Regions from separate parts of the Nocardioides daphniae genome, predicted to be linked through region 3. Evidence: riboswitches for the same ligand, from Rfam matches in the RefSeq annotation. Region 3 holds a riboswitch; each other region holds the start of a gene.
What was found. Region 3 has a riboswitch for cobalamin ahead of E2C04_RS20440 (nitroreductase family protein). Riboswitches for the same ligand answer to the same signal wherever they lie in the genome.
Positions count from the first base shown of each region.

Region 1: linked by a shared signal. The riboswitch ahead of E2C04_RS21445 (nitrite reductase) and the one ahead of E2C04_RS20440 (nitroreductase family protein) in region 3 are both predicted to bind cobalamin.
Region 2: linked by a shared signal. The riboswitch ahead of E2C04_RS09575 (ABC transporter substrate-binding protein) and the one ahead of E2C04_RS20440 (nitroreductase family protein) in region 3 are both predicted to bind cobalamin.

Region 1 covers NZ_CP038462.1:1,954,354-1,964,359, reverse strand. Annotated here, with positions in the region: gene E2C04_RS09670 (FtsX-like permease family protein) at 1-852, opposite strand, end outside; gene E2C04_RS17735 (histidine kinase) at 1,362-1,883, shown strand; gene E2C04_RS17730 (sensor histidine kinase) at 1,964-2,356, shown strand; partial or broken gene E2C04_RS09660 (response regulator transcription factor) at 2,353-2,977, shown strand; cobalamin riboswitch at 3,700-3,893, shown strand; partial or broken gene E2C04_RS21445 (nitrite reductase) at 3,954-4,100, shown strand; gene E2C04_RS19775 (hypothetical protein) at 4,403-4,798, shown strand; gene E2C04_RS09650 (precorrin-8X methylmutase) at 4,795-5,472, shown strand; gene E2C04_RS09645 (precorrin-2 C(20)-methyltransferase) at 5,469-7,001, shown strand; gene E2C04_RS09640 (cobalt-precorrin-4/precorrin-4 C(11)-methyltransferase) at 6,998-7,804, shown strand; gene E2C04_RS21985 (HNH endonuclease signature motif containing protein) at 7,780-8,271, opposite strand; partial or broken gene E2C04_RS09630 (DUF222 domain-containing protein) at 8,352-8,978, opposite strand; gene cbiE (precorrin-6y C5,15-methyltransferase (decarboxylating) subunit CbiE) at 9,814-10,006, opposite strand, start outside.
Region 2 covers NZ_CP038462.1:1,940,827-1,950,832, reverse strand. Annotated here, with positions in the region: gene cobA (uroporphyrinogen-III C-methyltransferase) at 1-365, shown strand, start outside; gene cobO (cob(I)yrinic acid a,c-diamide adenosyltransferase) at 365-979, shown strand; partial or broken gene E2C04_RS09605 (cobyrinate a,c-diamide synthase) at 973-3,425, shown strand; gene E2C04_RS09600 (cobalamin biosynthesis protein) at 3,422-4,372, shown strand; gene E2C04_RS09595 (hypothetical protein) at 4,360-4,662, opposite strand; gene E2C04_RS09590 ((2Fe-2S) ferredoxin domain-containing protein) at 4,822-5,511, opposite strand; gene E2C04_RS09585 (ABC transporter ATP-binding protein) at 5,508-6,326, opposite strand; gene E2C04_RS09580 (FecCD family ABC transporter permease) at 6,323-7,363, opposite strand; gene E2C04_RS09575 (ABC transporter substrate-binding protein) at 7,360-8,355, opposite strand; cobalamin riboswitch at 8,380-8,567, opposite strand; gene E2C04_RS09570 (CbtB domain-containing protein) at 8,752-9,120, shown strand; gene E2C04_RS09565 (CbtA family protein) at 9,185-9,904, shown strand; partial or broken gene E2C04_RS09560 (cobalt-precorrin-6A reductase) at 9,906-10,006, opposite strand, start outside.
Region 3 covers NZ_CP038462.1:3,508,378-3,518,383, reverse strand. Annotated here, with positions in the region: gene E2C04_RS21175 (DnaB-like helicase C-terminal domain-containing protein) at 1-30, shown strand, start outside; gene E2C04_RS17275 (GNAT family N-acetyltransferase) at 75-587, shown strand; gene E2C04_RS17270 (hypothetical protein) at 619-1,350, opposite strand; gene E2C04_RS17265 (SigE family RNA polymerase sigma factor) at 1,350-1,877, opposite strand; gene E2C04_RS20445 (nitroreductase family protein) at 1,950-2,279, opposite strand; gene E2C04_RS20440 (nitroreductase family protein) at 2,276-2,578, opposite strand; cobalamin riboswitch at 2,633-2,819, opposite strand; gene E2C04_RS17930 (hypothetical protein) at 2,930-3,799, shown strand; gene E2C04_RS17925 (SRPBCC family protein) at 3,898-4,371, shown strand; gene E2C04_RS17250 (AMP-binding protein) at 4,391-5,374, shown strand; gene E2C04_RS17245 (thiolase family protein) at 5,371-6,504, shown strand; gene E2C04_RS17240 (YciI family protein) at 6,572-6,937, shown strand; gene E2C04_RS17235 (dihydrofolate reductase family protein) at 6,949-7,587, shown strand; gene E2C04_RS17230 (sigma-70 family RNA polymerase sigma factor) at 7,698-8,561, shown strand; gene E2C04_RS17225 (hypothetical protein) at 8,628-8,864, shown strand; gene E2C04_RS17220 (hypothetical protein) at 8,976-9,644, shown strand; gene E2C04_RS17215 (SRPBCC family protein) at 9,674-10,006, shown strand, end outside.

The DNA of each region.
Region 1 (10,006 bases), 1.6 Mb from region 3:
GCCGAGGGCGTCGAGGGTGAGCATGCGGTTCGTCGCCCCGAGCGCCTTAAGTACCGCGACGTCAGGTTGACGCTGGATGCTCCACACGGTGAAGAAGGCGCCGACAACAAGGGCCGAGATGCCGAAGAGCATGCCGACCATGAGGAGCAGTGAACCGATTTCGGACTTGAACGACTTGAGAGCTGTCAAGGAAGACAACACGCCCATGGAGGTGGTGTCGGCGGCAATGTCGGCGGCCGCGTAGTCGACATCGGTGCCCGAGACGCCGAGGACGGTTGCGAACGGCGTTCGGTTCCCCGGCTGGGTGACAAGCGCACGCCAGTCGTCGAGGTCGGCGTACACGACCGGCATATGCGAGTACCAGAGATCGTCGTCGGTGGTCGTTCTCACGACGAATGTGCGGTCGGCGATCTCGACCTGCTGCCCCTGCGCCACGCCCAGCGCGTCGGCTGTGGTGGTGTTCAGCAGCAGTTGACCGGGCTGCGGTGCGTCGACGGTCCCGGTGCCGGGGCCGCCGCCGAACAGCGTCACCGCCTCCTGCCGGTCACCGGCTGACAGCCTGGCGGTGCTGATCCCAAGCGGCTCGACCGCCGCGACACCGGCCTGGCTGGCCCAGGCATCAGCCTGCGCCTCGGTCACGACCGAGTCGGCGAAGCTCGGTTGCTCGCCCTCGTGCGTCGCGAACACGATGCGGTCAACGTCGAGGGAGGTGAGTGCGGCGATGTTCTGGTTGGCCAGCCCTCCGGTCAGGCCGGCGAGGAAGGTCACCAGGACAGTGATGAGTGTGACGACGGTTGCGATGAGCGCGAACCGTCCCTTCGCTACCTTCAGGTCGCGCCAGGCGACGAACATGCGAGTCCTCTCGACGGGCGGGCGGTTGATGAACGGGATTTGGTCGCGGCAGTTTCCTGCTCGTCAGCAACGGTCCCGGGTTTCACGACTCTTGCCATCGTGAGCTGGGACGGTTTCCGGGCATCAAACTGCCGACCTTCCGGTACACCTTTCGTATGAAGACTCGGTTCGCTTTGGTTCTTAGACTGATCACGTGATGTGTCAGTGAGCCGGTATGACGGCCCGAACGTCAGTACGAGCGCGGGAGCGACGGCGCCGGGTGTTGGCAGCCTGCGCGCAACGTCGGTGTGGTTGTCGGCGTCTCTGCACGTCCTTGTGCTCGCCCTCGTCGGGGTGCTGGTCCTTAATGCATCAGACGGGACGTGGCCGGGGACCGGGGGGACAGCCGCCGTGCTGGGTCTGGCCGCACTGTTTGTCGTCACGTACGTCGTCGGTGTGTGGCCAGCCGGGCATTGCCGCGCGGCCGTCGTGGCTGGTGGTGGACTACTGCTCTCACGCTCGAGTGGCTGGTGCTGCTCACCCTGAGTGCCGACGCCACCTACCTGGTCTTCGCGCTGTTCTTCATCTACATGCACCTGCTAGGCACCACCCGCGGAGTGGCGGCTGTCATCCTTGCCGCGGTTGTCGCGGTCATTGCGTTCGGGATCCACCGCGGCTTCGACGCCGCGGGTGTCGTCGGCCCGGCCCTCGGTGCCGGTGTGGCTGTCGTCATCGGACTTGGCTACGATGCCTTAACTCGGGACGTCACCCGCCGCCAGGCTCTGATCGACGAGCTCACGCACACGCGCGATCAGCTCGCCGCGGTCGAACGCGAAGCCGGCGTCGTGGCAGAGCGGGAGCGGCTCGCGCGAGAGATCCACGACACCGTGTCCCAGTCGTTATCGAGCATCGTCATGTTGCTCCATGTGGCACAACGCGAGGGAACCGACACAGACAAGGGCCGCGAACGGGTCGAACAGGCCCGCGTGGCCGCCGGGGGGCTCTGGCCGAGACGCGTAACTTCATCCACGCCCTCGCACCGCCCTCGTTAAGGGTCGGTGGCATTGCCGATGCGCTTCAGCGACTCGGCGCCACGACCCAGCAGACGTCCGGCCTGCGCACGCGGGTCGACGTGAGCGGCTACGTCGGCGACCTCCCCACCCCGGTGGAGACCGCGCTACTGCGAATCGCGCAGAGCGCGGTTGCCAACGTCGTCCAGCATGCCCGCGCCGCGCGGGTCGACGTGACCCTGAGCCGGCTCGACGACGAGGTGATCCTCGACGTGGTCGACGACGGAGTCGGGTTCGACTTGGCCGCCCTGAGCCGTTCCTCCCGCACCGACCAGCAGTCGTTCGGCCTCGTCGCCATGCAGGACCGAGCCGTCGCCCTTGGGGGCCGGCTCGTGGTCGAGTCAGGGAGGGGACAAGGAACCAGCGTCGCGGCTAGCTTCACGGTCCACCCCGGCAAGGGCCTGGATAAGGGCCTCGCGCAGGAGCATCGCTTCGATCACGGGGGGACCCGGTGACCGTGCGCGTCCTGGTCGTTGACGACCACCCGATGATGCGGGCCGGCCTGACCGCGCTCTTTGACACCGACCCCACGATCGAGGTCGTCGCCGCGATCGGCACGACCGCCGAGGCCCTGTCGAAGGTCGCTTGCGAGCGGCCCGACGTGGTGCTCATGGACAGTTCAACCGCTCGTTCGAGGGGGCTCGTGCCACCCGCAAGATTCGCGCGCAGCCGGACCCGCCTGCCGTGCTGGTCCTAACCAACTTCGACACTGATGCCGACATCATCGAGGCGATCGAGGCCGGTGCGGCTGGGTACCTCCTCAAGGATGCCGCCCCCGAGGACATCACCGCCGCGATCCGGGCCGCCGCCGCGGGAGAAACCGCACTCGCACCGTCGATCGCCACTCGTCTGTTCGCACGTATGCAGCAGCCCCCTCGGCGCTGAGCGCACGCGAACTCGAAGTCCTCGCGCTGGTCGCGTCCGGACACAGCAACACAGACATCGCTCGCCACCTCCACTTGAGCGAGGCAACCGTCAAGTCCCACCTGGCACATATCTACCCCAAGCTGGGCGTCAGCTCCCGTACAGGAGCGGTGGCGGAGGCGCGCCGCCGGGGGATCATCAGCCGCCTGTGACCGCCTAACCCGAGCGCAATGACGCTTACGCATTGCGACCGGAATCCACCTTCCGTTCGAGGTGGCCGCGGACCTGCGGCGAATTGAGGGCCCGGCCGAGTAGCCCGCCTAGGAAAGCGGACATTATTGACGAACCGCTCTGTTGCATACATGACGCATCTGCGTGCCGTGCTACGGATTGCGACGCTGGCCCAACGCCCGAGTTGCCGTTGACGGTGGGGGCAGATGTGCTGAAGGCACTCATAGATTCGTAGTGGCCGGCGCGATGTGCACTGCGCTTTGGGTTTCCCCGGGTCCCCTGATCGTTCAGCAGACCCCAATCTCGCTGCGCGGCAGCGTCACCGCCCAAGCCCAAAACCTGCAGAGGTTCGCGCGTGACCACCTGCTGCCCTCAGCCGTTATCCACGGCGCGAATCCTCGGGTGGGTCTCGAGCGTCTGCGCGTGGCTCGTCCTGGCTTTCAACTGATGCTGTGAGGGCCAGTCATTGGGCTTGGGATTGTTCGGAACGAGGCGCCTTGCGAGACCGGTGGTGCGGGGCTCGTTGCATCGGCCGTTCGGCATACCGCTTCGCGTCAGTCCCGGGTTCTCACAGGTTTTCGTGGTGGGCGTGTGCTCCCCGCGGCCGGCGGCGTCACAGCAGCAGGATGCTCGCGGGATCCGCGCAGAAACGGGCGTGCTTGCGGTCGGATGTGGGCCTGCCGCAAGGTCTGTCCTCAGGCACGGTATGGTCGCGCCAGCCAGTCGTACTCCCACGTGGAGTCAGGGAATCCGGTGCAATTCCGGAACTGACGCGCAGCGGTGAGGGGACGGGACGGACACGCCGGCAACGGCAGCCACTGGGATCCTCGGATCCTGGGAAGGCGTCCGCTCCCGGTTGATCCGAGTCCGAAGACCTGCTGGCCCTGACGACATCCGTCGTCGGGTCATGGGTGGGTCCCCGCGTACGGACCCCGGACTCGAATCTGGAGACTCTCGGTGAACCGGTCCCGACCCGACCGCTGCCCCGGCGCGCTGCGCCCGTGGCCTGCGGACGACGGCCTGCTGGTGCGGCTGCGGCTGCCCGGTGGACACGTCACCTCACGCCAACTCCTGGCACTGCTCACGACGGCCGAGCGCCACGGGGACGGGCGCGTGTACGTGACCACGCGCGCGAACCTGCAGGTGCGGGGCCTGCCCGCCGCCGCTGGGACCACGCACCTCACGAGTGAAGCGCTCGAGGCCCTCGTGTCCACCGGTCTGCTGCCGAGCCTCGCGCACGACCTCGCGCGCAACATCCTCGTGTCCCCGCAGACCGGGCTGGCCCACGGACGCGCCGACCTGCGAAGCGTCACCGCGGCCCTGGACGGCGCCCTGACGGACGCTCCTGACCTGGCTGCGCTGCCGGGGCGCTTCTCTTCGTCCTGGACGACGGGCGCGGCGACCTCGTGGAGCGCAGCTGCGACCTCGGGCTGGTCGCACTGGACGCCGTACGTGGGCAGGTACGGGTCGGGGACGCCTGGGGGCCGGTGGTACCGCTGCGATCGGCGCACCGCTACCTCGCCGGACTCGCCCGTCGCTTCCTCGCCGTACGCGGGCACGGGAAGAGCGCTGCGTGGCACGTCCGTGAGCTGGCCGAGCCGCTCGAGCTGCCGCAGCGTCCGTCGTCGCTCCTGCCGACCGCGCGTGCGCGCCTGCCGTACGGCTCGGTCCCCGGTGGCCGTCACGTACCCGTGCCCGAGGAGGGCCTTGACCGTCCAGCCGTCGAGCGGCTCTGCGCCGACGCATCCCATCTCGTCGTCACCCCGTGGCGTGGCGTTCTCATCCCCGAGGAGACAGCGTGACCAGTTCCACCTTCCAGCCCCGACGGCCGCAGCGGCACTACCCGTACGTCGACCGTGGCCCGGCGATCTACCTCGACTCCTTCGCGACCATCCGGCGTGAGGCCGACCTGTCGGGCGTACCGGCGAGCGCCGAGAAGGTTGCCGTACGGATGATCCACGGCAGCGGTCAGGTCGACCTGGTCGACGACCTTGTGGTCCACCCGGAGCTCGTCCCAGCGGCCCGGGCCGCCCTGGAGTCGGGTGCGCCGCTGCTGTGCGACGCGACCATGGTGGTCAAGGGCGTGACGCGCAGCAGGCTGCCGGCTGACAACCAGGTGGTGTGCACGCTCAACGAGCCGGTCGTGCCGGGGCTGGCGGAGGCGTGGGGGACCACACGCACGGCCGCGGCGGTGTCGCTGTGGGAGCCGTACCTCGAAGGAGCGGTCGTCGCCATCGGCAACGCACCCACCGCCCTGTTCCACCTGCTGGAGATGCTGGTCGACGGTGCTCCGCGGCCGGCCGCCATCGTGGGCTGCCCGGTCGGCTTCATCGGTGCAGCCGAGTCCAAGCAGGCGTTGGAGGACCTCCACGCCGACCACGGCATCGACATCCCGTTCGTCACCGTACGGGGCCGGCGCGGCGGATCCGCGATGACCTCGTCGGCGCTCAACGCACTCGCCCAGGAGCAGGAATGAGCATCACCGTCGTCACCACAGGCCATTTCGCCGGGGTTGGCGTTGGCCCGGGCGACCCCGAGCTGATCACCCGCAAGGCCGCCCGACTGATCGCTTCGGCGGACGTCGTCGCCTACCACGCAGCACGTGGCAAGCAATCGAACGCACGACGCATCGCCGCTGAGCTGTTTCCTGCCGGGGTGGTGGAGGAGGAGCTCACCTACCCGGTCACCACCGGGACGACCGACCACCCGGGTGGGTACGCCGGCGTGCTGGCGGAGTTCTACGAGCAGTCCGCGGAGCGCCTGGCCGCACACCTCGCGGCCGGGCGTGACGTGGTGCTGCTCTCCGAGGGCGACCCGCTCTTCTACGGCTCGTACATGTACATGCACGACCGCCTGGCCGACCGGTTTCCGACCGAGATCGTGCCTGGTGTCCCGGCGTTCCTGGCCGCCACCGCAGCCACCGCGAGCCCGCTGGTGCGGCAGACCGACGTGCTCACTGTGCTCCCGGGCACGTTGCCCGAGCCCGAGCTCGCGCGGCGCCTGGCCGACACCGACGGCGCGATCATCATGAAGCTCGGCCGCACGTTCCCTGCCGTACGCCGCGCGCTCGCCGCAGCGGGACGCCTCGACCACGCGCTGTACGTCGAGCGGGCGTCGATGCCCGAGGAACGGTGGGTGCCGGCGGTCGAAGTCGACGAGTCGACCGTGCCGTACTTCTCGCTCATCGTGGTCACCGGGGACAGCCTGAACGGGCGGCGCTCACGCGAGTGCGCTGAGCCGGTGGCGGCGGACACGTGGCTCGAGGCGGCAGGCGTCCCGGCGGAGGTGCTGGTCGTGGGCCTGGGCCCGGGGCCGGACGGCTGGCTCACCCCCGAGGTTGCCGAGGCGCTGGCGCAAGTCGACCACGTCGTGGGCTACGCCCCGTACGTCAACCGGGTGCCGCAGCGACCGGGACTCACCCGGCACGCGTCGGGCAACACGGTCGAGGTCGACCGGGCAGCCTTCGCGCTCGACCTGGCGCGGCGCGGCGAGAAGGTCGCCGTCGTCTCCGGCGGCGACGCGGGCGTGTTCGGGATGGCTTCGGCCGTCTTCGAGGCCGCGGAGGACCCGGCGTACTCAGGCGTCTCCGTCCGCGTGCTTCCCGGAGTGAGCGCCGTGCAGGCCGTGGCCGCGCGGGCGGGCGCTCCGGTGGGAGCCGACTTCGCCGTGATGAGCCTCTCGGACCGGCTGAAGCCGTGGGAGATCGTGGAGAAGCGGTTGCGCGCCGTGGCCGAGGCCGACCTCGTACTGGCCGTCTACAACCCGGCCTCGCGCAGCCGAACCGAGCAGGTCGCCACCGCACGCCGGGTGCTGTTGGAGCACAAGAGCCCCGAGACGGTGGTGGTCGTGGGCCGCGACGTCGGACGCGCGGAGGAGGCGCTGCACGTGACCACGCTGGGCGAGCTGGACCCGAGCACCATCGACATGAAGTGCCTGCTGATCGTGGGGGCCTCGTCGACGCGGGTCTCGCCGGCTGGGGTGTGGACGCCGAGGTTCGTGCGATGACCGTGCACTTCGTGGGCGCCGGGCCTGGCTCCGCCGACCTGCTGACGGTGCGGGCGACGCGCCTGTTGGCGTCGGCCGACGTCGTGCTCTACCCGGGGACGTACCTCGACCCCGAGGTGCTCTCGCACTGCGGCCCGCGCGCCACGCTCGTCGACACCCAGGACCTGGACCTCGACCAGATCACGGCGCACCTCGTCGACGGCTCGCGCGCTGGCCTGGACGTCGTACGCCTGACCTCGGGCGACCCGTCGTTGTACTCGGCATTGCACGAGCAGACGAAGCGGCTCGATGCCGCCGACGTGACGTGGTCGGTGACGCCCGGCGTGCCCGCGTACGCCGCGGCGGCGGCGCGGGTTGGCAGCGAGCTCACGGTCCCGCTGGTGGCGCAGTCGGTGGTGCTCACGCGTACGCAGGCCAGGTCGACCGCGATGGGCGCGGGGGAGTCGTTGACCGACTTCGCTGCCACCGGTGCCACCGTGGTGCTGCACCTGGCGATCACCAGGACGCGTGCGCTGATGGCCGAGCTGGAACCGGTCGTCGGTGGTGACTGCCCTGTGGTGGTCGTGCACCGGGCAAGTCAGCCGGAGGAGCTGGTGCTGCGGGGGACGGTGGACTCGATCGCTGAGGCGGTGGAGGAGGCAGGCCTGCGCCAGGCGGCCGTCGTGCTGGTGGGGCGCGCGCTGGCCGCGTCGGGAACGCGCGCGGGCGGGGAGTCGTACCTGTACAGCCCCCCCGTGATCGGTTGGGGAAGCGGCTGGAGGAGTAGCGGCCTGGTGGCTCAGGTCCGCCTGGCGAATCGGTAGTCGCCATTGGTGAGGCGAGTCATGTCGTACGCGGCGTCGTGCGCCCGGTGATGGTGCCTGCTGCAGAGGAGAACGGCGTTGTCGACATTGGTCTCTCCGCCGTGGGACCACGGCACCAGGTGGTGCGCCTCGGCCCAGGTGCCGGGAATCGAGCAGCCCTCGGCCCGGCAGGTGGTGTCGCGCAGCAGCAGTGCCCGCCGCTGCGCCTTGGTGAAGAGCCGGGAGGCACGGCCGACGTCGAGGACCTCGGAGTACTTGCCGAGGACCGCGGGGATCAGCTCGGCGTTGCAGGCGAGACGGCGGGCCTCGCTCGCGGAGATGCGGTTGCACCCGTCGCCGGGGACGCCGTTGTCGAGGGTCGCCGTCCCGAGCCCGGTCTTGAGGGCCTCGAACGAGAGGGTGACGGTGAGGTGGGTGGCGTCGCCGCCATGGATCGGGAGTCGCCTCGGGTCGAGTGTCTCGAGCAGCTGGCCGAACGCCTCGGCGAGGCGCCGCGGGTGGTTGACGCGTGCCCGACGCCGTTCTTCTCGACGTTGGACTGCTCATCGCTGGTCTTGCGGACAGCACCGTCCGACCGGCGGGGGTTGGTGAAGGCGTGCAGGTAGGTGGCGAGTCGCGCTGCCACCGCGTCGGGCACGACGCCGTTGATCCGAGTGGTCCCGTCCCCGATAGCGCGCAGGCGTAGCCGCTGCTTCTCCTGGGCCCGCTTCTCCGCGGCTTCGAGCTTGCGACGCTCCTCGTCCTCGAACCGTTCCGGGTCGACGACCTCGAGGATCCTGCGACCGAGGACCGTCAGCTCCTTGGGGTCGTGCTGCTCCGCGAGCCGCACCAGCTCGGCCTCGGCGCGGGCGATCAAGTCCTCACCGATCCGGCGCGGCAGTTCACTCACGGCGTGCCCGATCACCCGCGCCTGCGCCACGTTGACGCGCGCCTCCCGCAGCGCGGCCGCCAGCACCGGCAGCTCCCTGGCCAAGGTTTGGGCGAGACCCAAATCAGCCGCCGCGTCGCTGCGGCGCACGCGCCCGTGGTGGGCCAACCATCCGGCGGAGGTGTGGAACCCTTCGCGCTCGGCCAGGTCTTCCGCAGCAGCCATGACCCGGAGTCGGAGCTCCGTCACCTGTGACTCGATGGCAAGCAGCGTCAGCAGCGTTGACCCCTTTTCATCGGTGGGCATGAAGGTCGGGTTGACGTCCGCCACGGACTTGAGCGGCACGTGGTGATGGTGCTCTGGCGCGAGGGGGACCACGGAGGTACTAGGTTGCGCGTTGGTATGTGTCGAACGCAGCGGGCATACGCGGGGGTGTGACGCGCTACGCAGGCACGTCCAGACGTCTGAAACCCGAGGTCAGGCTCTTAATGCCACCTGCTTCAGTTCAAGCGAGTCGCGAAGAGCTCCTGCAACTCCGTCTCATCGAGCTCGTGCGCTTTCCGGGCGTGGAGCGCCACATCGGCCTTCAACGTGTTGCCTCGCAAGGAGGCTCGGCAATAGACCTGCCTGCCTTCGGCTTCGGCTCTCCGCACGAGCGGCATGAAGTTCGCGGTTTGGGTCGGCGAAAGGACACCCACCTGCTGCCCGTCGATGTCGACAGCGACAAGGTCTATCAACGAGCGTGGCCGTTTCTCGGTGAAAGACCGAAGGGAGGGGCTGCTGCACCGACTGGTGACAGTCTGAGGTGACCCATAGTGGGTGGAGTGTTGCACCGCGCATCGACTCAGACGTACAGGCTCCACTGCGTCACGGTGCGCAACGGCGTCCACCCGGTGAAGGTCCCGACGGGGTGTGTGCTCTCGACCGCCAGGCGAGTCAGCTCGCCCCCGTGGGTTCGATACGCCTCCGCAATCAGTGACTCGGTCTCCAACGTCACCCCGTGCACCACGAGACGTCCACCGGGCCGGAGAGCGGCGAGGCAGGCGGCTAGCACGCCGGCGCGTCGCGCCACCGCCGATGAAGATCGCGTCGGGAGCGTCCAACCCCGCCAATGCATCGGGCGCTCGTCCCTCGACGACCCTCAGGTCGGGCACACCGAGGCGTACCGCGTTGCGGGACACCCGGGCGGCGCGCTCAGGATCGGCCTCCACCGCGGTCGTACGGCAGCTGGGGTGGGCGCGCATCCACTCGATGCCCACGGAGCCAGCCCCGGCACCCACGTCCCAGAGGTGCTGTCCGGGGGCGGGGAGAGGCGGGCCAGTGCCGACGCGCGC
Region 2 (10,006 bases), 1.6 Mb from region 3:
GCTTCAGCGTGATCTCGGGCCACGTGCCACCCGGCCACCCTGCGTCCACGCTCGACTACGCGGCGCTCGCCAGGTCCGGGACGACGCTGGTGGTGCTCATGGGCGTCGCCACGCTGCCCGACATCACCGCCACGCTCGTCGAGAATGGGCTGGACCCCACGACCCCGGCAGCGGTGATCGCCCGCGGGGGCCACCCCGACCAGCGGGTGGTGCACGCACCGGTCATCGAGATCGCCGCCCGCGCCGCGCACCTCGCTCCACCCGCCATCACCGTCATCGGCGAGGTGGCGTCGTTCGCCGCCCTGTCGGCCGTGTCCGCTGCGACCGCAGACGTCGTCTCCCACACTCTCGAAGAGGTCATCTGATGCCCCAGGGTCAGCCGCTCACCGTCCCCGACGACGGTCTCACCACTCGTCAGCGCCGCAACCGCCCGCTGCTGATGGTCCACACCGGCGACGGCAAGGGAAAGTCCACCGCCGCCTTCGGGCTCTCCATCAGGGCGTGGAACCAGGGCTGGAACATCGGTGTCTTCCAGTTCGTGAAGTCCGCCAAGTGGCGCATCGGCGAGCAGACCGTCCTCGAACGTCTCGGCCGCCTCCACGAGGAGACCGGCGAGGGTGGCCCGGTGGAGTGGCACAAGATGGGCGCCGGCTGGTCGTGGACCAAGAAGCAGGGCGACGCCGAGGACCACGCGCGGGCCGCCGCCGAAGGCTGGCAGGAGATCAAGCGCCGCCTCGCCGCCGAGACCCACGACCTGTATGTCCTCGACGAGTTCACCTACCCGATCGCGTGGGGCTGGGTCGACCCCGAGGACGTCGTCACCACCCTGCGCGACCGCCCCGGCAAGCAGCACGTCGTCATCACCGGCCGCCGCGCCGCCCCGGAGCTGATCGAGGTGGCCGACCTCGTCACCGAGATGGGCAAGGTCAAGCACCCCATGGACGCCGGCCAGAAGGGCCAGCGAGGCATCGAGTGGTGACCCCCGCGCCGGCCACCACGGTCCTGCCCCGGGTCGTCCTCGCGGCGCCCTCGACCGGGCAGGGGAAGACCACCGTCTCCACCGGGCTCATGGCTGCGCTGCGCGCGCGGGGGCTGGAGGTGTCGGGCCACAAGGTCGGACCCGACTACATCGACCCCGGCTACCACGCCCTGGCCACCGGCCGCCCGGGCCGCAACCTCGACCCCCACCTGGTGGGGGAGGAGCGGATCGCGCCGCTGCTGCTGCACGGCGCCCGGGGTGCCGATGTCGCGGTGATCGAAGGCGTCATGGGTCTCCATGACGGACGCATCGGCACCGACGGGTTCGCCTCCACCGCGCACGTCGCCACCCTCACTCGTACGCCGGTCGTGCTGGTCGTGGACATCGCCCGGATGTCGCGCTCCGTCGGCGCCGTGGTGGCAGGGATGGCTGCGTACGACCCCGAGGTGGACGTCGTCGGTGTGATCCTCAACCGGGCCGGTTCGGCCCGCAACGTGGCCGAGGTCGAGCGGAGCCTGCGCCTCCCGGTGCTCGGCGTCGTTCCCCGCGACGACGCCATCTCCTCGCCCTCGCGGCACCTCGGACTGGTGCCGGCGGGGGAGCGACATGAGTCGGCCGACGTCGTGGCGCGGCTCGGTGAGCAGGTCGCCCGACACGTCGACCTCGATGCGGTGCTCGAGGTCGCCCGGCAGGCCCCCGACCTCACGGGCGAGGCCTGGGACCCGCACCGCCAGGTACGTCCGGTGCAGGGCCCGGCGCCCGTGGTCGCCGTCGCCGGAGGGCGCGCCTTCACCTTCGCGTACGCCGAGACCGAGGAACTGCTGCGCGCCGCGGGCTGCCGTGTCGTTGCGTTCGACCCGCTGCGTGACCGAACCCTGCCCGAGGGAACCCAGGCGCTCCTGCTGGGCGGTGGGTTCCCTGAGGTGCACGTCCAGCAGCTGGCCCGCAACCGGGCCCTGCTCGAGCAGGTGCGCGACGTCGTCCGCGCCGGACTCCCCACCGTGGCCGAGTGCGCTGGCCTGCTCTACCTCCTCGACGAGCTGGACGGCTCCGCGATGGCCGGGGTCATCGGCACCGGCGCAGCCATGACGAAGCGCCTGACCCTCCGCTACCCCGCGGCGGTCGCGGCTGGTGACAACCTGCTCACCCGAGCCGGGGAGCGGGTCCACGGCCACGAGTTCCACCGCACGGCGCTGACCGCACCCGCACGCGGATGGCCGCCGGCCTGGGAGGTCGACGGCGAGCTGATCGGCGTCGCCACCCCCACCCTGCACGCCTCGTACCTGCACACCCACTGGGCCGGGCACCCTGTGATGGCCCAGCGTCTGGCCGAGGCGGCGGCGCGGGCGACCCCGGTCGCGGCTCCGGCGCCGCACCGGACGGTGGTCGCCCTGCCGGTGCCGGATGCTGCCGTCACCGACCCCCTCCTGCACCACGGGGACGTCGAGACCGGACGCGGCCTGGCCGACTTCGCCGTGAACGTCCACCCCGAGCCGCGGCCGGCGTGGCTGGAGACAGCACTGCGCGAGGGCGTGGAGCACTCAACCACCTACCCCGACGTGGCCCCCGCACGCGAGGCGATAGCCGACCTGCACCACCGGCGCCCCGACGAGGTGCTCGTGACGGCGGGAGCAGCGGAGGCGTTCGAGCTCATCGCACGGTGGAAGCCGTGGCGCCACGTGGTGGTGGTGCACCCGCAGTTCACCGAGCCGCACGCGGCGCTCGAGCGAGCCGGCCGCCAAGTCACCGTCGTGCACTGCCGCGCCGAGGACGGCTACCGCCTCGACGCCTCGGCGGTGCCCGAGGACGCCGACCTGGTCATGCTGGGCAACCCGACGAACCCGACGGGTGTCCTCCACCCCGCCGAGGAGATCCTCAAGCTTCGCCGGCCCAAACGCGTCGTGGTCGTCGACGAAGCTTTCATGGACGCCGTCGTCGGCCAGGAGCAGTCGCTCGCCGGCGACCGCCGCCGCGGTCTCCTGGTGGTGCGCAGCCTCACCAAGCACTGGTCGATCCCGGGATCCGGGCCGGCTACGTGCTCGGCAACGACCGCGCCGTGGCAGGGCTGGCGGCCAAGCAGGTGCCGTGGTCGGTGTCGGCCCCGGCCATCGCCGCCGCACGCGCCTGCACCTCGAGCGAAGCGGCCCAGGAGGGGGCGCTCCGTGCCGGGCGCATCAACTCGTGGCGTACGGAGCTGGTCGCCGCCCTGCAGCAGCGGGGGGTCGAGGTCGTCGCGTCGCAGACCTCCTTCGTGCTGGCCAGGCTCGGCGTTGGTACGCGGGAGGCGCTGCGCGTCCGCGGCGTCGCCGTGCGCCGCGCAGACACGTTCCCGGGGCTGGACGGCGAGTGGGCCAGGATCGCGGTCCGCCCGCCGGAGACGACGGCCGACCTGCTGCGCGCGCTCGACGACGTGCGTGCGGACGCCGCGGCCGCGCTCGGCGCATGAGCGGATCGTCAGCGCTGGCCTTCTCCCGGGCAGCGGGACTCCTCCTCGGGTTCGCGGCCGACCGGTTCCTCGGCGACCCGCGCCGGGGCCACCCGGTCGCCACCTTCGGCACGGTTGCCGGCGGTCTCGAACGACGCCTGCACGCCGACTCGCGCCCACGGGGCGTTGCGTACACGACAGTGCTCGTGGGGGGATGCGCCGCGCTGGGGATCGGTCTCGAACGGTGCGCCCGACGTCGGCCCGTCCTGCACGCGGCGGTCACGGCCGTGGCCACCTGGACGGTGTTGGGTGGCCGCAGCCTCGAACGGGAGGCGCTGGCGGTCCACGACTTCCTCGCCCGTGACGACCTGGACGGCGCGCGGCACCGCCTGACCTACCTCGTGGGGCGCGACACGAGCGCCCTCTCGCCCGAGGAGATCGCCCGGGCAGTGGTCGAGTCGGTCGCCGAGAACACCTCCGACGCGGTGACCGCACCGCTGGTGTGGGGGGCCGTCGCAGGCGTCCCCGGGCTCCTGGCGCACCGGGCGTCCAACACGCTGGACGCGATGGTGGGGTACCGCAACGCCCGGTTCAACCGGTTCGGCTGGGCATCCGCGAGGCTGGACGACGTCCTCAACCTGCCAGGTTCGCGCTTGGCCGGTCTCGCGGTGCTGGTCGCCGAACCGTCACGTTCCGGTCGCGCCTGGGCCGTGTGGAGACGCGACGCGGCCGGGCATCCCAGCCCCAACGGCGGCGTGGTCGAGTCGGCATTCGCCGGTGCCCTCGGGATCACGCTGGGAGGCACCAACCGGTACGGAGATCGCGTGGAGCACCGGCCGACGATGGGGGACGGACCTGTTCCCACCGCCGTTGACGTTCCCCGCTCCACCGCTTTGGCGCGACGGGTGGGGGTGGTGGCCGCCTTCGGAGCCGCTCTCGTTGCACTGCTGCGGCGTCAGAAGCCTTGACGCAGGTTGGTCCAGAACCCCGCACCCAGCGCCGGCGTCATCACCAGCGGCAGCGCCACCACGACCACGGTGAAGACGACGAGTCCCCACCCCGGCCTGCCCTTCCACACGTGCAGCAGACCGCCCCCGAGCACGGCGGCCGGGACGACGAAGACCAGGGCGTCACGCATCTGCAGCGCCGTCCACGCCACGGCCGCGGCGTACAGCAGCACACCTGCCAGCCGTACGCCGACCGCACGAGCAACCCTGGAGGTGCTCGAACGCGGTTGGTGCTTCGCGACGTCGGCCATCGACAGGTGGCAGGACAGGCACCCGGACGATCCGGCGCGGACGTCGCCACGGCAGAGGGGCAGGTCAAGAGAGCCGGCACGTCTCCTCCTCGTCGTCGGCCGCCGAAAGCCTAGGTCGGCGGCGCGGTCCTGGCAGGAGAACCGACGAACGTCGCACGCTCAGTCGCGGCGCGTCCGCGGCAGCCGTACCCGTTCCACCGGGGAACCGGCCACCAGGTGGCCGGTGACGATCTCGCCGGCGGCCGCCTTGTCGACCTGGCCGTACCAGACGTCGTCGGGCTGGACGGTGACCACGGGCGCCTGGTTGCACGGGAACTGGCAGCCCGTCTGCGTCACCAGGACGTCGTCGTCGCCGAGGCCCGCGCCCATCAGACCGAGCACGAGTCCCTTCCAGGCCCCCTCGGCACCCGCAGCAGTGCACCGGGGGCCACGGCAGACGAAGACCTGGTGACGGTGGCCGGGGACGTCCTCCCACGCCGCCGAGGTGAGCCCGGGGCCGCCGTGCGTGATGGGGCGGGCCAGGTCCACCAGCGCGTTCCACTCGGACCGGTCCGTCAGGTAGGCCGGTGCCGTGCAGAGCTCGGGAGCGTCCTCGCCGTACGAGCGCCACCACTCGGAGGCGATGCGACGCAACCAGGAGACGCCTGGGCCGCCCTGACCTCCCGAGACCCCGACGAGCACCAGGCGCCGTTCACCCCCTCGCGCGAGCGAGTCGAGGACGTCACCCAACGAGGGCACAGCCATCTGCAGGAAGGCGAGCTTTGCGCCGACTTCGTCCGCCAGTGTGGCGAGCTCGGAGCGGCGTGCGGCGTCGGCGGGGGAGGTGCCGACGAGGACGTGGACGGTCATGCGGTCTCCTCGACGTGGCCGTCCCAGACCAGGTGGTCCCGGTCCAGGCGGGGGTGGGGGTCGAGGGAGGCCTCGACCCGGTAGACCTCCCGCAGCAGCGGGGCGGTAAGTGTCGCGCCCACGGGTCCATGACCCCGGACGCGGCCCGCGTCGAGGACGACCACGTCGTCGCAGAACGCGGTGGCGAGCTCGAGGTCGTGCAGGGCGGCAACGGTGGTGAGGCCGAGCTCCCGAGCCAACGCCAGGAAGCGCAGCTGCTGCCCGAGGTCCAGGTGGTTGGTCGGCTCGTCCAACAGCAGCACCTCGGGCTGCTGGGCCAGGGTGCGTGCCAGGTGGGCGCGCTGTCGCTCACCGCCGGACAACGTGGTCCAACCACGATCTGCAAGGTCGGTGAGCCCGACGAGGTCCAGGACGTCGTCCACCACTGCGGCCCCCGCGTCGCTGCCCGGACCTGCGAGCATCCTCCGGTGGGGGAGCCGGCCCAGTGCGACCACCTGCCGCACGGTGAGGTCGGTGGTCGTGGCGGCGTGCTGCTCGACGAGGGCGATGGTCCGGGCGCGGCGGCGGTGCGAGAGCGAACGTACGGCGACGTCTCCGACCAGGACGGTACCCCGGTTGGGCTTGCGTATGCCGGCCAGCACGTGCAGCAGGGTCGTCTTCCCGGACCCGTTGGGGCCCAGCAGGCCGGTCACCCTCCCACCCCGTGCGTGCACGTGGACGTCGTCGAGGAGCGCGCGGTCGCCCAGCCGGACGGTGACTCCGTCGGCCACCAGGTCAGGGGTGGCGCCGTGCACGCAGCGTTCGCGGTGGGTCATGTCCGTGGCCTCCTTGCCATCAGCCAGATCAGGACGGGTACGCCCAACAAGGCGGTGAGGGCGCCGATCGGCACCTCCTGGCGCTCCACCAGTGACCGTGCGGCGGTGTCGGCCCAGACCAGCAGGACCGCCCCGCCCCACGCCGAGGCGGGCAGGACGGCCGCGTGGCGGTGCCCCACCACGGGGCGGACCAGGTGGGGGACCACCAGGCCGACGAAGCCGATCACCCCGACGTAGGCAACGGTGGTCGCGGTCACCAACGCCGTGCCCACCATGAGCAGCCAGCGTGTCGAGGTGACCGGCACCCCCAGTGAGAGCGCCGACACCTCACCGAAGGTGAAGGCGTCCAGGCGCTCGGCGTAGGCGCAGAACCAGACGAGTCCCAGAGCCGCCGCGCCCAGCAGCACCAGCGAGCTCTCCCACCGCACGCCGGCAAGCGAACCGAGCGTCCAGCTCAGCACCCGGCGGGCTGCGTCGCCCTCGCCGTGCATGATCACCACGACGGAGGTGTAGGCGCTGCACAGGTACGCCACCGCGACCCCGGCGAGCACAGTGCGGTGCGGGCTCAGTCCGCGGCCGCCCGCGGCCGCAATCAGCAGGACGACGGCGAGCGCGGCCAGCGAGCCCGTGAAGGCCGCGGCCGACACAGCTGTGCTGGCCACCAGCCCTCCGACACCGATGCCGAGCACCATGACGGTCACAGCACCGACGGTCGCCCCGCTGGAGACGCCGAGGAGAAAGGGGTCGGCGAGGTCGTTGCGGGTCAGCGCCTGCAGGACGGCCCCGCACAGGGCGAGGACGGCACCGACGGCGACGGCCCCCAGCACCCGGGGAAGCCGCAGCTGCCAGACGAGCTGGTCCTCCAAGACGGTCACGTCGCCTCCCCCGCCGAGGCGTCGTACGAGCACGGCCAGCACCCGGCTCAGCGGGACGTCCACTGAGCCGAGGGCCAGGGCGACGGCCGCGCTGGCCACGAGGGCCAGCACGGCGAACGCGACGACGAGGAGGGTCCGGCCCGCCGGGCGGGCCGGGTTCATTTCTCGAGCCGGAGGGCGGCCAACTGCTCGGCGACGGAGACCGCGCCGTCCACCATCCGCACTCCGGGCGTGGCCTCGGAGTAGGCCACGGTCACGAACGCGCCCTCCTGCACCGCGGTGAGCTCGCTCAACACCGGGTCCTTCTCCAGGTATGCACGCTTCTCCGCCGCCGAGGACCAGCTGGCGTCGGCCAGGACGATGACGTCGGGGTCGACCTCGAGGACGTCCTCCCAGCTGGCCTCACCCCAGCCGCGCTGGATGTCGGCGAACATGTTCCGCGCGCCGACCGCGTCAAGGATCAGCTGTGGTCCGCTCTGGCCGCCGCCGACCAGCGGGGTCTTGTCGCCTGAGTCGTACCAGAGGGCGGTGAGGCCCTTGCCGACCGCTGCCTCCTCGACGGCGTCGAGGGTCTCCTGCTGGTCGGCCACTACCTTCCGCGAGCTGGCCGGATCGCCGAGCAAGGCGGCGACGTCGTCCAGCTCCTGCCAGACGGCGTCGAACGTCGGGGTCGGACGCTGGTCCTCCTCGGGACACCCGAAGGGGGACAGGTAGGACGCCGTGCCCGAGTCGGCCAGGGCGGTCCGGTCACCGGCCACGCCCTCGTCGAACGCAGAGGCGTACGAGGCGTAGACGAGATCAGGCTCTGCCTCGAGGACAGCCTCGTGGGTGGGGTACTCGTCGGCGAGCACCGGCACCTGCTCGTACTCCTCGGACCAGCGGTCCGAGACGGTGTCGTCAAGGTAGGCGGTGCCGGCGAGGCGGTCGCCCAGCCCGAGCGCGAGGACCACCTCGGTGGCGCCCTGGTTGAGGGTGACGACCCGCTTGGGGGCGGAGGGCACGACGACGTCGTGGTCGCAGTTGGTGAGCTCGACGGGAACGCTCCCGTCGGCCCCGGCGGCTTCTGACTTCCTCTCCGGCGCACCGGCGCAGCCGGCGAGGAGCAGGGCGGCCCCGGCGAGGGACGCCACGGGCATGAGGGTACGGTTGATCATGGATCTGTTCTCCAAGGACCTCGTGGATGTGAACGCGCCGTGGCCGGTCTCCTGGCTCGCGCATCGACACCCTGCGACCGACCTTCCCAGGCATGTGCCCAGTGGTCCCGACACCGGAGTGTCGGTGAGGTCGCGGAGCTCCGCGCTCACAGTGGCGAGGGCCGCGCCGGTCTTCCACCGGCTTCCCGTGCACCACGGCACGCGCACCGTACCAGCCGGTGGTGCACGGCCGTACAGCCGTCGGCGCAGGGCGTACGATGAGTCTTGCGAATGCCATGGAAGCCGGTGTGAATCCGGCACAGTCGCGCTGCTGTGTCACCGTCCTCGGGCGGTGGAGTCAGACCCAGGCACTCGTCCATCCCACACCACCAGGGCGCAGAACCCTGAGGAGGACTCATGTCGCACACCCATGCCGCGCCGTTCCCCGGCGCTCCGGCCATTCCCACCGTCGAGATTCCGACCGTCGACCTGCGCGAGCTCGCGCCGTGGGCGTTCTTTGTCGGACTGCTGGGCCTGCTGGTCATCTTCTTCGTCAGCGCCGACCAGGGCGCTGTCTCCATCCCCGCCGGCACCGTGATCCACGAGTGGGTCCACGACGGTCGTCACCTGCTCGGCTACCCTGCCACTGAGCCCGCCGGCTCAGCAGCTCACCTGAGCAGCGCCGCCCTCGGGCGGCCCTTCCACCGATCCCTCGACGGGTGCTCGGTCACGCCGCGCTGCCTGCGCGGTGATCTCGACGACCACAGAAACTGGATCCACAAGTGAACGCACGTACTTTCCTGGTCCGCGGCCTCCTGGCCGGGCTCATCGCGGACTCCTGACCTTCGCGGTGGCCTTCACCGTCGGCGAACCGCCGATCGACACCGCGATCGGCCTCGAGGAGGCCGCCGCGGCGGAGGCTCCCGCCGAACCCGCCGCCGAGGACCACAGCCACGCTGAGGCCGAGGAGGGCCACAGCCACACCCACGCTGACGATGAGGAGGAGGGCGGAATCACCCGCACCACACAAAAGACCTGGGGCCTGGCCACCGCAACCGTGGCAGTGGGCGTCGCGCTGGGCGGCATCATCGCGCTGATCGCCGCAGCGGTCGCCGGCCGCCTCGGTCGGCTGACGGTGGTCGGGTCGACGGCCCTGGTCACGGCACTGGGCTTCGTGTCCTACGCCCTGATCCCCTTCCTGAAGTACCCAGCCGCCCCTCCGGCGGTGGGCAGCGGGGACACCATCGGTGAGCGAACCGCCTACTACTTCGCCTTCGCCCTCGTGTCGGTCGTGGCCATGGTCGCGGTCGTCGCCCTCGGACGCCGTCTCGCAGCCTCGCGCGGCTCCTGGACGGGCGTCGTCGTCGCGGGAGTGTCGTACGTCGTGGTGGTGGCCGTCGCCGCCCTTGCCATGCCCGGCGTCAACGAGCTGGGCGACTTCCCGGCCGACGTGCTGTGGGAGTTCCGGGTCTCCTCGCTCCTCACCCTCGCCACCCTCTGGGGGTCGTTGGGCGTCGCCCTCACCTGGTTGCTCGGGCGCATCAGCACCACCCAGGAGCGCACCGCCTGACTCAGCGGTGCGACAGCACCCACTCCAGCGCCGGGCCCACCGCGTGCACGACGTGTGTGCGGGGGTCCGGCTCTGGTCGTTCCACGACCACGACCGGGACGT
Region 3 (10,006 bases):
TACAGCCGGTTCGTGGACATGGCGCACTGAGTGCTCGCCTGACTGCCGCCGGCAGGCCTACCTACGCTGTTCCCGTGACGACCCTGGAGACTCCGAGACTGCGGCTGACGCCCGTGACCTCGGACGACGTGCCCTTCTTCGCCGAGCTGTGGCAGGACCCGGAGGTGATGGCCCACCTGGGCGGCGTCCGCGACCCGGAGCGCATCGTGCCCCTTGTCGCGGAGGCCGTGGAGCAGTGGCGCACTCATGGTCTTGGGCGGTGGGTGGTACGCCTGGCCGCCCAATCCATCGGGACCATCAAGCTGGCTCACGTGATGCGCGGGCGCAGCGAGATCGAGATCGGCTACGCCCTGCTGCCGGGGCACGAAGGACGGGGTTACGCCACCGAAGCCTGCGAGTGTGTCCTCAACTTCGCCCTGCAGGACCGGTCATTTCCCTCCGTCGTGGCTCTTGCCCGCGACGGCAACGACAGCTCGCTCGCGGTCCTGGATCGTCTCGGCTTCGTACGCGAGGGGTCCTTCGAGCACCCGCTCGGGCCACACATGCTCTTTCGCGTCACACGACCGCGGTGGCTGGACCGCACCTGACATCTCGATCCATGTCACCCACGGCCCCGCCTCACCGCCAGACCACCGGCTTCTCGGTCCCGACGTAGTACGCGCTCTCGAACGGCCCCCATCGCAGCCCCACCACGTCGGTGCCGGGCGGGGTCCGGAAGGCGATGCAGTCCTTCACGACCTCCCGGGGGACAGCCGGATTCGAGAGTCCGCGCGACGGACACGGCGTGAAGTCGAAGAGGTAGCTCACCTGGTTGTGCCCGCCACCGCCGCGGAGCACCGGCGCCACGTCAGAGTCCAGGTAGTACCCACCGATCTTCCCGGACACGTGCCTGATCGTGACGTCGACGTACCAGATCTGCCCGGTCTCGAGGAGCTCGCGGAGGCTGGCGGACAGATCGGGCTCCGCGAGCATGTCGGCGGTGTCGCCGCGACGTACGTCGGTGACGGTGAGCTCGACCTTGCCCTCGTCCTCGACGTGCTCGACCGGGACCCGTGCGGTCTCGCCGATGTCCAGCAGTGAGCCGGGCGGCGTGAACTCACTGACCGCAGGCGGCGCGGACGGCGCCGGCGGACGCACCGGCTCCAGCAGGCGGGGTTCCTCCGACTCCCACGGACGCACGGAGAGCGCCGTGGCCGAGACGACGAGCACCAGGGCAAGGGCGGCGCTGGCGCGCAGGAGGCCACGACGGCGTACGCGGCGACGCCCGGCGCGCACGACGTCGAGGGCGTCGACCGTGCTCCCGGCGTCCTCGCGGCTGGCGTCGTCCAGCAGGTTCTTGAGGTCGACCATCACTCACTCACTTCCAGTTCCACCTCGTGGTGCCAGCCAGCCTCGACCAACGCGCGGCGCAGGGCGTCGAGTCCGCGGGCGGTCTGGCTCTTCACGGTGCCCGGCGAGCAGCCCAGCACCCGGGCGGTCTCGTCGACGCTGAGGTCCTCGAAGTAGCGCAGGACCACCACCGCTCGCTGCCGGGGAGCCAGCAGACCGAGGGCGGCCATGACAGCCGCGCGGTCGGCGTACGCGCCCGCGCCGTCGGTCAGCGGCGGCGGCACGGACTCCTTCGCCTCGTAGCGCTCCCGCGTCCCGCGGCGGCGAGCGGCGTCGATGGCGACGTTGACCACGGTGCGGCGCGCGTAGCCGAAGAGGCTCTCGACCTGACCGATGCGGGGCAGCGCGACGTACATCCGCACCAACGCTTCCTGCGTGACGTCGTCCGCCGAGGCCCAGTCACCGGTGATCAGGAAGGCCGCGCGCCTCAGCCGTCCCTGGTGGGCGTCGACGAACTCCACGAACCGCTGTTCGTCCCGGCGCGCCATCGCGGATCCTCTCCGAGGGTCGAGCCTCGCCCCCTTGCCCACAGTGACGCACGCCGAGGGCCGGCGGTTGCGTCAGGCGCGCACCCGAAATCGATCCACGTGCACGGCCTCGGCGAGCGGCCGCTTCGGGCGCCACCCGTGGCGTACGAGGTCGGGCACCTCCTGCAGCTGCGTGACCGGCCCCAGGCAGAGCCACGCCACCGGCCGCACGCTTGCGGGGATCCCGAGGAGCTCCTGCAGGAACTCCTCGCGGTAGAACGACACCCAACCCATCCCGAGCCCCTCCGCCGTGGCGGCGAGCCACAGGTTCTGGATGGCCAGGCAGCTCGAGTAGAGGCCGGCGTCGGCGATCGCGTGCCGGCCGAGGACCGCCGGCCCACCGCGCTCGGCGTCGTACGTCACGACGACCCCGAGGGTCGACTCCAGGACCCCTCGACCTTGATCCGGGAGAACGTGGCGGCGCGCTCGCCCTCCAGCGTCGACGCGAAGGTCTCGCGCTCGATCGCGACGTGCTCGTGGAAGCGGCGCCGCGTCTCCTCGCCGCGGACGAGGACGAAGTCCCACGGTTGGCTGTTGCCCACGCTCGGCGCGGCGTGCGCGGCGGTGAGGATCCGCTCCAGCGTGGCGTCGGCGATCGGCTCGCCGGTGAACTCGGCGCGCACGTCACGGCGTCGGAAGATGGCGTCGTACAGGTCAGTCATGAAGGGCTCCCGCAGTCAGGGCCGTCCGCTGCCACCCACGGGTGCGGGCAGGTCGGACGGCTGTTCAGCGAGGCCGGTCTTCGGACTTCCCGTCACCGCCACCGGTCGCCTTCCCAGGACCGTGGTCCCAGTGGCTGCGCGTCGCGCACGACCGGCGACTCGAGGTCACCGCAGCGGGCCCTGTGCCGGAGTCACACCGGCTTCCCGATTCTCCCCGTGAGGGGCACCTCGCAGGTTGTGCCGGCGCCACCGTACCGCCACGCGCTCCCTGGGGTTTGCCCCCGCCCTCCCCGGGCAGCCTCCCCCGTGCGCATCGGTGGGCCAGCGTCTCCCTCGGAGGAGACCCCTGCCGTGGGGGAGGTCGACCCGCTGCCGCTGCACCGCCGGCTGGAGGTGGGCCGTCTGGTCGTGGGCGCGGCCGCCGACATGACGATCCGGGCCTACGGCGCCGCCGCCGCCCTGAGCGTGGTGGTGAGCGACGCGGAGACCGTCAGCGGCAAGTCAGGTGACGCGGTCGCGGCCGTGCCCCACCTGCTCGACCGCTACCACCAGGCGCAGTACGTCATCGACCACCGGCAGGAGATCCAGGCCGCCATCGATTACGTCGACCAGCACACTCCGCCCCAGGCCGAGCTGCAGGCGCGCGTCGAGGAGGCCGGCGACACGCTGCGTGACATCGAGGCGACCTCCGACGCGGTCGCCCGGGCCAGGGACGCCGCCGAACGCCTCGACGTACGGGAAGCCTTCGGCCAGGTCCGTGAGGCGTGGCAGGTCAGGCCCGACCGGGAGTCGATCCAACAGCTGGCGGAGGCCGCCGAGGAGGTCGCCCCCTACGCCGAGCAGGTCGAGGTGCTGGTGCCCGTCTACCAGGGCGGGGTGGTCGCGGCCGTCGACAACTTCGCCAGCGACGAGGTCGCGGGCACGGTCTTCGTGATGGTCGTGGCCCTCGTGGTCGCCGCCCTCCTGGGCCAGGCCGTCGGCTTCTGGATCCGCCGGGGGAGGCCCGGGCTGATCGCCTCGGCCTGGCAGCAGCTGGGGGCGCGGGTCTTCCGCGACTGGTACGTCCGCCACCTCCCCTTCGCCCTCGGCGGCTCGGTTCACGCGGTGGCGCGCGAGCGGTTCCAACGCGACCTGGTCGCCGACCCGGAGGCGGTGCTCGACCCGGACGTCCTGGCCGCGCTCGAGCGTCACTTCGCGGCCAAGCCACCTCCCGACGCCTGACCCGCGTCCGTCGCCCGGTCACTCCGCGGTACGCCGCCCATCGCCGCCACCCGTGGCGTACGGTCTCCACAGACCACCGCGACACCCAGGGAGCCACCGTGCAGGACGTCCAACCGCTGCTCGAGCAGTCCGTCGAGATCGACGCCGACCGCGCCGCCGTCTGGGCCGTCGTCAGCGACGTGTCGCGGATGCCCGAGTGGAGCTCCGGCGTCACCGGCGTGCGCTACAAGGGCGACGGCCCGCACCCGCGCTTGGGCTCCGAGTTCTCCAACCGCAACGAGCTCGGCGAGCTGGTGTGGGTCACGCACGGCGAGATCACCGCCTTCGACGCGGACGAGCACCTGGCTTGGCGGATCAAGGAGAACTGGGCGATCTGGTCGCTCCACCTCACCGACGCCGGCGACGGTCGTACGCGGCTCACGCAGCGCCGCGAGACCCCCGAGGGCATCTCGGAGCTCTCGCACGAGCTCACCGACGGCTTCATGGGCGGGCAGGAGCAGTTCCAGGCCCAGCTGCTCGACTCGATGGCGGCCACGCTGGCCGCGATCAAGGCGGCCGTCGAGGGCGCCTGACCCCTCGGAACGCACGCCCGTGAACGACCCCGTCGACCTCCTCGCCGGCGCCGACCCGCTCGCCGCCTTCCGCCGCGCGCACGCCGCCGGGCAGCAGGTCGCGCTGCGTACCTCGGGCACCACGACGACCCCGCGCACCGTGCTGCGGACGACGGACTCCTGGGTCGACTCCTTCGACCACGTCGCCCGCCTCACCGGGCTCAGCGCCGCCAGCCGCGTCTGGATCCCAGGGCCGCTCACCGCGACCATGAACCTCTTCGCCGCCGTCCACGCCGACTGGGTGGGCGCCACCCGGGTCGCAGGGCTGACCGAGGCGACCCACGCGTACCTGACGCCTGCCGCGCTGCGGCGGCTCCTCGCCGAGCCCGCGGTGCTGGCGGGCGTACGCGTCGTCGTCGCCGGGGACCGCCTCGACCCCGCCACCCTGGCCTCGGCCCACGCCGCCGGCGCGCAGGTCAGCCACTACTACGGCGCCGCCGAGCTCTCCTTCGTGGCTTGGGCCGACGGCGAGACCCTGCGGCTCTTCCCCGGCGTCGAGGCGCAGGCGCGCGACGGCGAGCTGTGGGTCCGCTCGCCCTACCTCTGCGCCGGCTACCTCGAGCCGGACCAGGTGGCCATGCGCGACGCCGACGGCTGGGTCACCGTCGGCGACCGGGGCCTCGTACGCGGCAGTACGCTCGAGGTCCACGGGCGCGCTGGCGGCATCACGACCGCGGGGGCCACCGTCCTCGTCGCCGACGTCGAGCGGGTCCTGCGGCCGCAGGCGCGCGGCGACGTCGTCGTCACCGGCGTCGCCCATCCCGACCTGGGGGAGGTGGTCGTCGCGGTCGTCACCGACGCCGCCGACGTGGCCCCGCTCAAGGCGCTCGCGCGCACCGCGCTGATGCCGCCGCAACGACCCCGTCGCTGGGTGCACCGCGCCACGCTCCCGCTCACCCGCCACGGCAAGGTCGACCGAGCGGCGCTCACCCGTGACGTCAGCACCGAGCGGGAGGACGCATGAGCGACCCCGTCATCATCAGCGCCGTCCGCACCCCGATCGGCACCGCCAAGCACTCGCTGCGCGACCTCACCGTCGAGCAGCTCGCCGGACCGGTCGTCGCGGCCGCCGTGCGGCGTACGGGCCTCGACGCGGCAACTGTCCACGACGTCGTGCTCGGCAACTGCCTCGGCCCGGGCGGCAACGTCGCCCGCGTCAGCGCCCTGGCCGCGGGCCTGCCCGACACCGTGCCCGGTCTGACCGTCGACCGGCAGTGCGCCAGCGGCCTGGCCGCGATCGACCTCTCCGCCCAGCTGGTGCGCAGCGGCGCCGGACTGGTCGTCGCCGGTGGCGTCGAGTCGGCGAGCACCGCGCCGTGGCGCTTCTGGCCACCGGTCGGCGACGCCGAGCCGGTCCGCTACGAGCGCGCCCCCTTCGCCCCGACCGCCGCCGACGACCTCGACATGGGTCTCTCCAACGACCTCCTCGCGGCCGAGGCCGGCGTCACCCGCGCCCGCCAGGACGCGTACGCCGCCCGCTCCCACGCCCTGGCCGTCGCCGCCCAGCAGCGCGGCGCGTTCGCCGACGAGCTGCTCACGGTCGCGGGAGTCGATCGCGACGACCGGCCCCGAGCGGGGCTCACCCCCGAGCGGCTCGCCCGTCTGCGGCCCGCTTTCCGGGAGGGTGGCACGGTGACTGCGGGCAACTCGTGCGGCATCAGCGACGGCGCCGCAGCCGTCGCCGTCGTGCCTGCCGAGACCCAGCAGCGCCTCGGTGTCCCGGGGCTGCGGATCCTGGCCACCGCCACCAGCGGGGTGAGCCCGACGCGACCGGGCGTGGGCCTCGTACCGGCGACCCGACTGGCGCTCCAGCGCGCCGGACTGACGCTCGACCAGGTGGATGTCATTGAGCTCAACGAGGCGTTCGCCGGCCAGGTCCTGGCCTGCTGCGACGAGCTGGAGCTCGACCCCGACCGGGTCTGCCGCGAGGGCGGGGCGCTGGCGCTCGGCCACCCGTGGGGTGCCTCCGGCGCGGTGCTGATGGTCCGCCTCTTCACGCAGCTCGTCACCCGCGGCCAGGGCCGGCACGGCCTGGCCGCCATCGCCGCCGGTGGCGGGATGGGCGTGGCCGCAGTCGTCGAGCGGATCCCCTGAATCGGCCTTCCCCTGACGCGCCACCGGGTGTAGACAGGTCGGACCGACGACGGGGAAGGAGCGGCGCGTGACGCGGTACCTGATCACGTTCTCCGAGGAGTCGATCACCTTCCCCGCCGAGGACCTGCGCGACGTCGTCTCCGACGCCGCCGAGGTCGTCGCCGCGGCCAAGGAGGCCGGCGTCTGGGTCCTTGGTGCCGGCCTGAAGGGCTACGACGCGATGGTCGTCGAGCCCGACGGCACGCTCATCCCCAGCTATGCCCTGCTCTCGGCCAACGTCGCCGGCTTCACGGTCGTCGACGTCGACACCGAGGAGGAGGCGCACGAGTGGGCCCGCCGGATCGCGGTGGCCTGCCGCGCCGCCCAGGAGGTCCGCGAGCTGCTGGACGGTGACGCCTTCGGCCGGACCGGCGCCGGCGACCCCGACACCTGACAGGACGACGAGTGGCCACCAGGATCCACAACTTCTCGATCTCGCTCGACGGCTTCGGCTCCGGCGAGCCCCAGTCGTTCGAGACCCCGTTCGGCCACGCCGGCCAGCGGCTGCACGCCTGGATGATGGCGACCCGGATGTGGGACCCGGTCCACGGCTCCGCCGGGATGGACGACGCCTTCGCCCAGCAGCACGACCCCGGCATCGGTGCCGAGATCATGGGCGCCCACAAGTTCGGCCCGCCCGGCTGGCAGGACGACCCCGACTGGCGCGGCTGGTGGGGCGAGGAGCCGCCCTTCCGCACCCCGGTCTTCGTGCTCACCCACCACGCCCGTGAGCCGCTCGCGGTGGGCGCGACGACCTTCCACTTCCTCACCGCGACCCCGCAGGAGGCGCTGCGTCTGGCGACCGAGGCGGCCGGGGGACAGGACGTACGCATCGGGGGCGGCGCCACCGTCGTGCGCGACTTCGTCGCCGCCGGACTGGTCGACCACATCCACCTGGTGCAGGTGCCGATCGTGCTCGGCCGCGGCACGCAGCTGTGGGACGGGCTCGAGGGCCTTGAGGCGTCGTACGACGTCGAGGTCACCGCCTCGCCCAGCGGTGTCACGCACCTCGTCTTCTCCCGGAAGCCCTCGGTCACATCCTGACCCCTCGGCTCGTCATCCTCCCGAAGGGCGTCGAGCGACGGCCCGCTGATGGGCCGGCTGATGGGCCGGCTGATGGGCCGGCTGATGGGAGAGTGAGCACCGTGACCAACGTGGACCGCACTGCCGAGTTCGAGGCCGAGCGACCGCGCCTCACCGGGCTGGCCGCCAAGGTGCTCGGTGACCGCACCGAGGCCGAGGACGTCGTCCAGCAGGCCTGGCTGCGCCTGGAGCGCACCGAGGCCGAGATCGACAGCCTGCCGGCCTGGCTCACCACCGTCACCACACGGCTCTGCCTCGACCGGCTGAAGGCGCGCAGCCCGTTGCTCGTCGACGACCTGGCCGAGCACGAGTCCGGCATCGCCGAGGTGACCGCCGGGTCGCACCCCGAGGACCCCGCCGACCACGTCGCGCTCGCCGACGCCGTCGGGGTCGCGCTGCACGTCGTGCTCGACCGGCTGACCCCGTCGGAGCGGGTCGCCTTCGTGCTCCACGACAGCTTCGGCTTCGAGTTCGCGACGATCGCCAGCGTGCTCGACACCTCGCCGGCTGCCGCTCGCAAGCTGGCCTCGCGGGCCCGGGCCAAGGTCGCGCAGCCGGCGCCCCAGGACGCCCTGGCCGACTGGGAGGTGGTCGACGCCTTCATGGCCGCCGCCCGCGAGGGCGACTTCGAGCGGCTGCTGGCCATGCTCGCCCCCGACGCCGTGGTCCGCGCCGACGAGGCCGCCGTGCTCGCCGGTACCCCGTCCCGGATCGACGGACGCGACGCGGTGGCGCAGTTCTTCAACGGCGCCGCCCACGCCGCCCTGGCCGTCTACGTCGGCGACCGGCCGGCCTCGGCCTGGTACGACCGCGGCGAGGCCAAGGTCGTCTTCGACTTCACGCTGCGCGAGGGCCGCGTCGAGCAGATCACCTTCCGCGCCGCCCCCGAGACGTTGGCCGAGGTCGTACGCCGTCGCGGCGCCGACCGCAGGTGAGGTGCGGTCACATCCAGCCCGCCCCCGTCGTCACACCTTCAGAATCCCCACGAGAGAGGAAGTCAGATGAAGACCATGACCTGCCGCCAGTTCGGTGGCCCCTGCGACCTGCCGCACCGCGGCGAGACCGCGGACGAGGTGATCGCTGCGCAGGACAAGCACCTCAAGGAGGCCGAGAAGGCCGGCGACGCCACCCACCAGGAGGCGCGGGACGCGATGAAGGGTCGGTGGAAGCGGCCGAAGCAGTCGCTCGGCTGGTACCGCGACATGAAGGCGGCCTTCGCTGCTCTGCCGGATGACTGAGGCGGATGACTGAGCCGATGAGTGGGCCTCATGACGGGCCAAATGACTGAACCGGCTGACGGATCGCGCGAGGTCTGCAACATTTCTCGCGCTCGGTCCATCTAGTCGGGTGTGAGCACAACAACTGGCGGCCGGCCCGACGACCCCCCGGCGCCGCCCTCGGCCCCGGTAGCCCCCTCCACCCAGCGCCTCATCGGTCGCACGACGGCGGTCCTGCTCGACGACCTGGTCAAGGCCGTCGCCCCCGCGGGCAGCACCACCAGCGACTTCAAGGGCCAGGGCGGCGTCGACCTGCTCGACGAGGAGGGCAGCGTCTCGCTGTCGGCGAGCGACTTCCCGCTCACCTACGCCGAGCTCGTGGCGAGCAGCTCCCGCGGCACCTCGACGGTCGGGGTCAACGTGCAGCCGCTCCGGATGGCCGAGGGTGACGCCTGCTCGGCGGAGTACGCCGGGACCGAGTGCGAGGTGACCACCATGCCCAACGGCGACAAGGTGCGCACCTACGTCGACACCGACTCCAAGCCCGACGCCACCCGCCTCGTCGCCGAGCTGCTGAGCAGCAGCCGCGACCTGCGCGTCCTGGTGGGTGCCAGCGCCCCGAACGGCGCTGCCCAGGCGCTCACCCGGGCAGAGCTGGTCACGATCGCGAGCGACTCGTCGTGGTCGTTCCAGGTGCCCGGTGAGCTGGTGGCGCGGGGTGAGGCGCTGGAGGGGTTCACCGCGCTGGACTCGGACACCTCCATCGACGGGATGCCACGGGCCCCCCGCGAGCAGGACTGAGCCGCGCGGTGGCGGGGTACTCCCCCGGAGTGACCCCCGCCGAGCACCACTTCCACGAGAGCTGGTCCGTCGACGCCCCTGTTGAGGACGTCGCGGCGGTGCTCGACGACCTCGCGGCCTACCCCACCTGGTGGCCCGAGGTCGTCGCCGTCGCGGCCCTCGGCGACGACAGCGCCCGGGTGCTGTGCCGGTCGCGATTGCCCTACGTCCTCGACCTGGTGCTGACCGCGCGGACCCGCAGCACCTCGCGCCTGGAGGTCGAGGTCGACGGTGACCTGGTGGGGTGGGTCCGCTTCGACCTCAGCGAGGAGCAGGCCCGTGAGGATCAGGCCAGTGGGGAACGCATGCGTACGCGGCTCGAC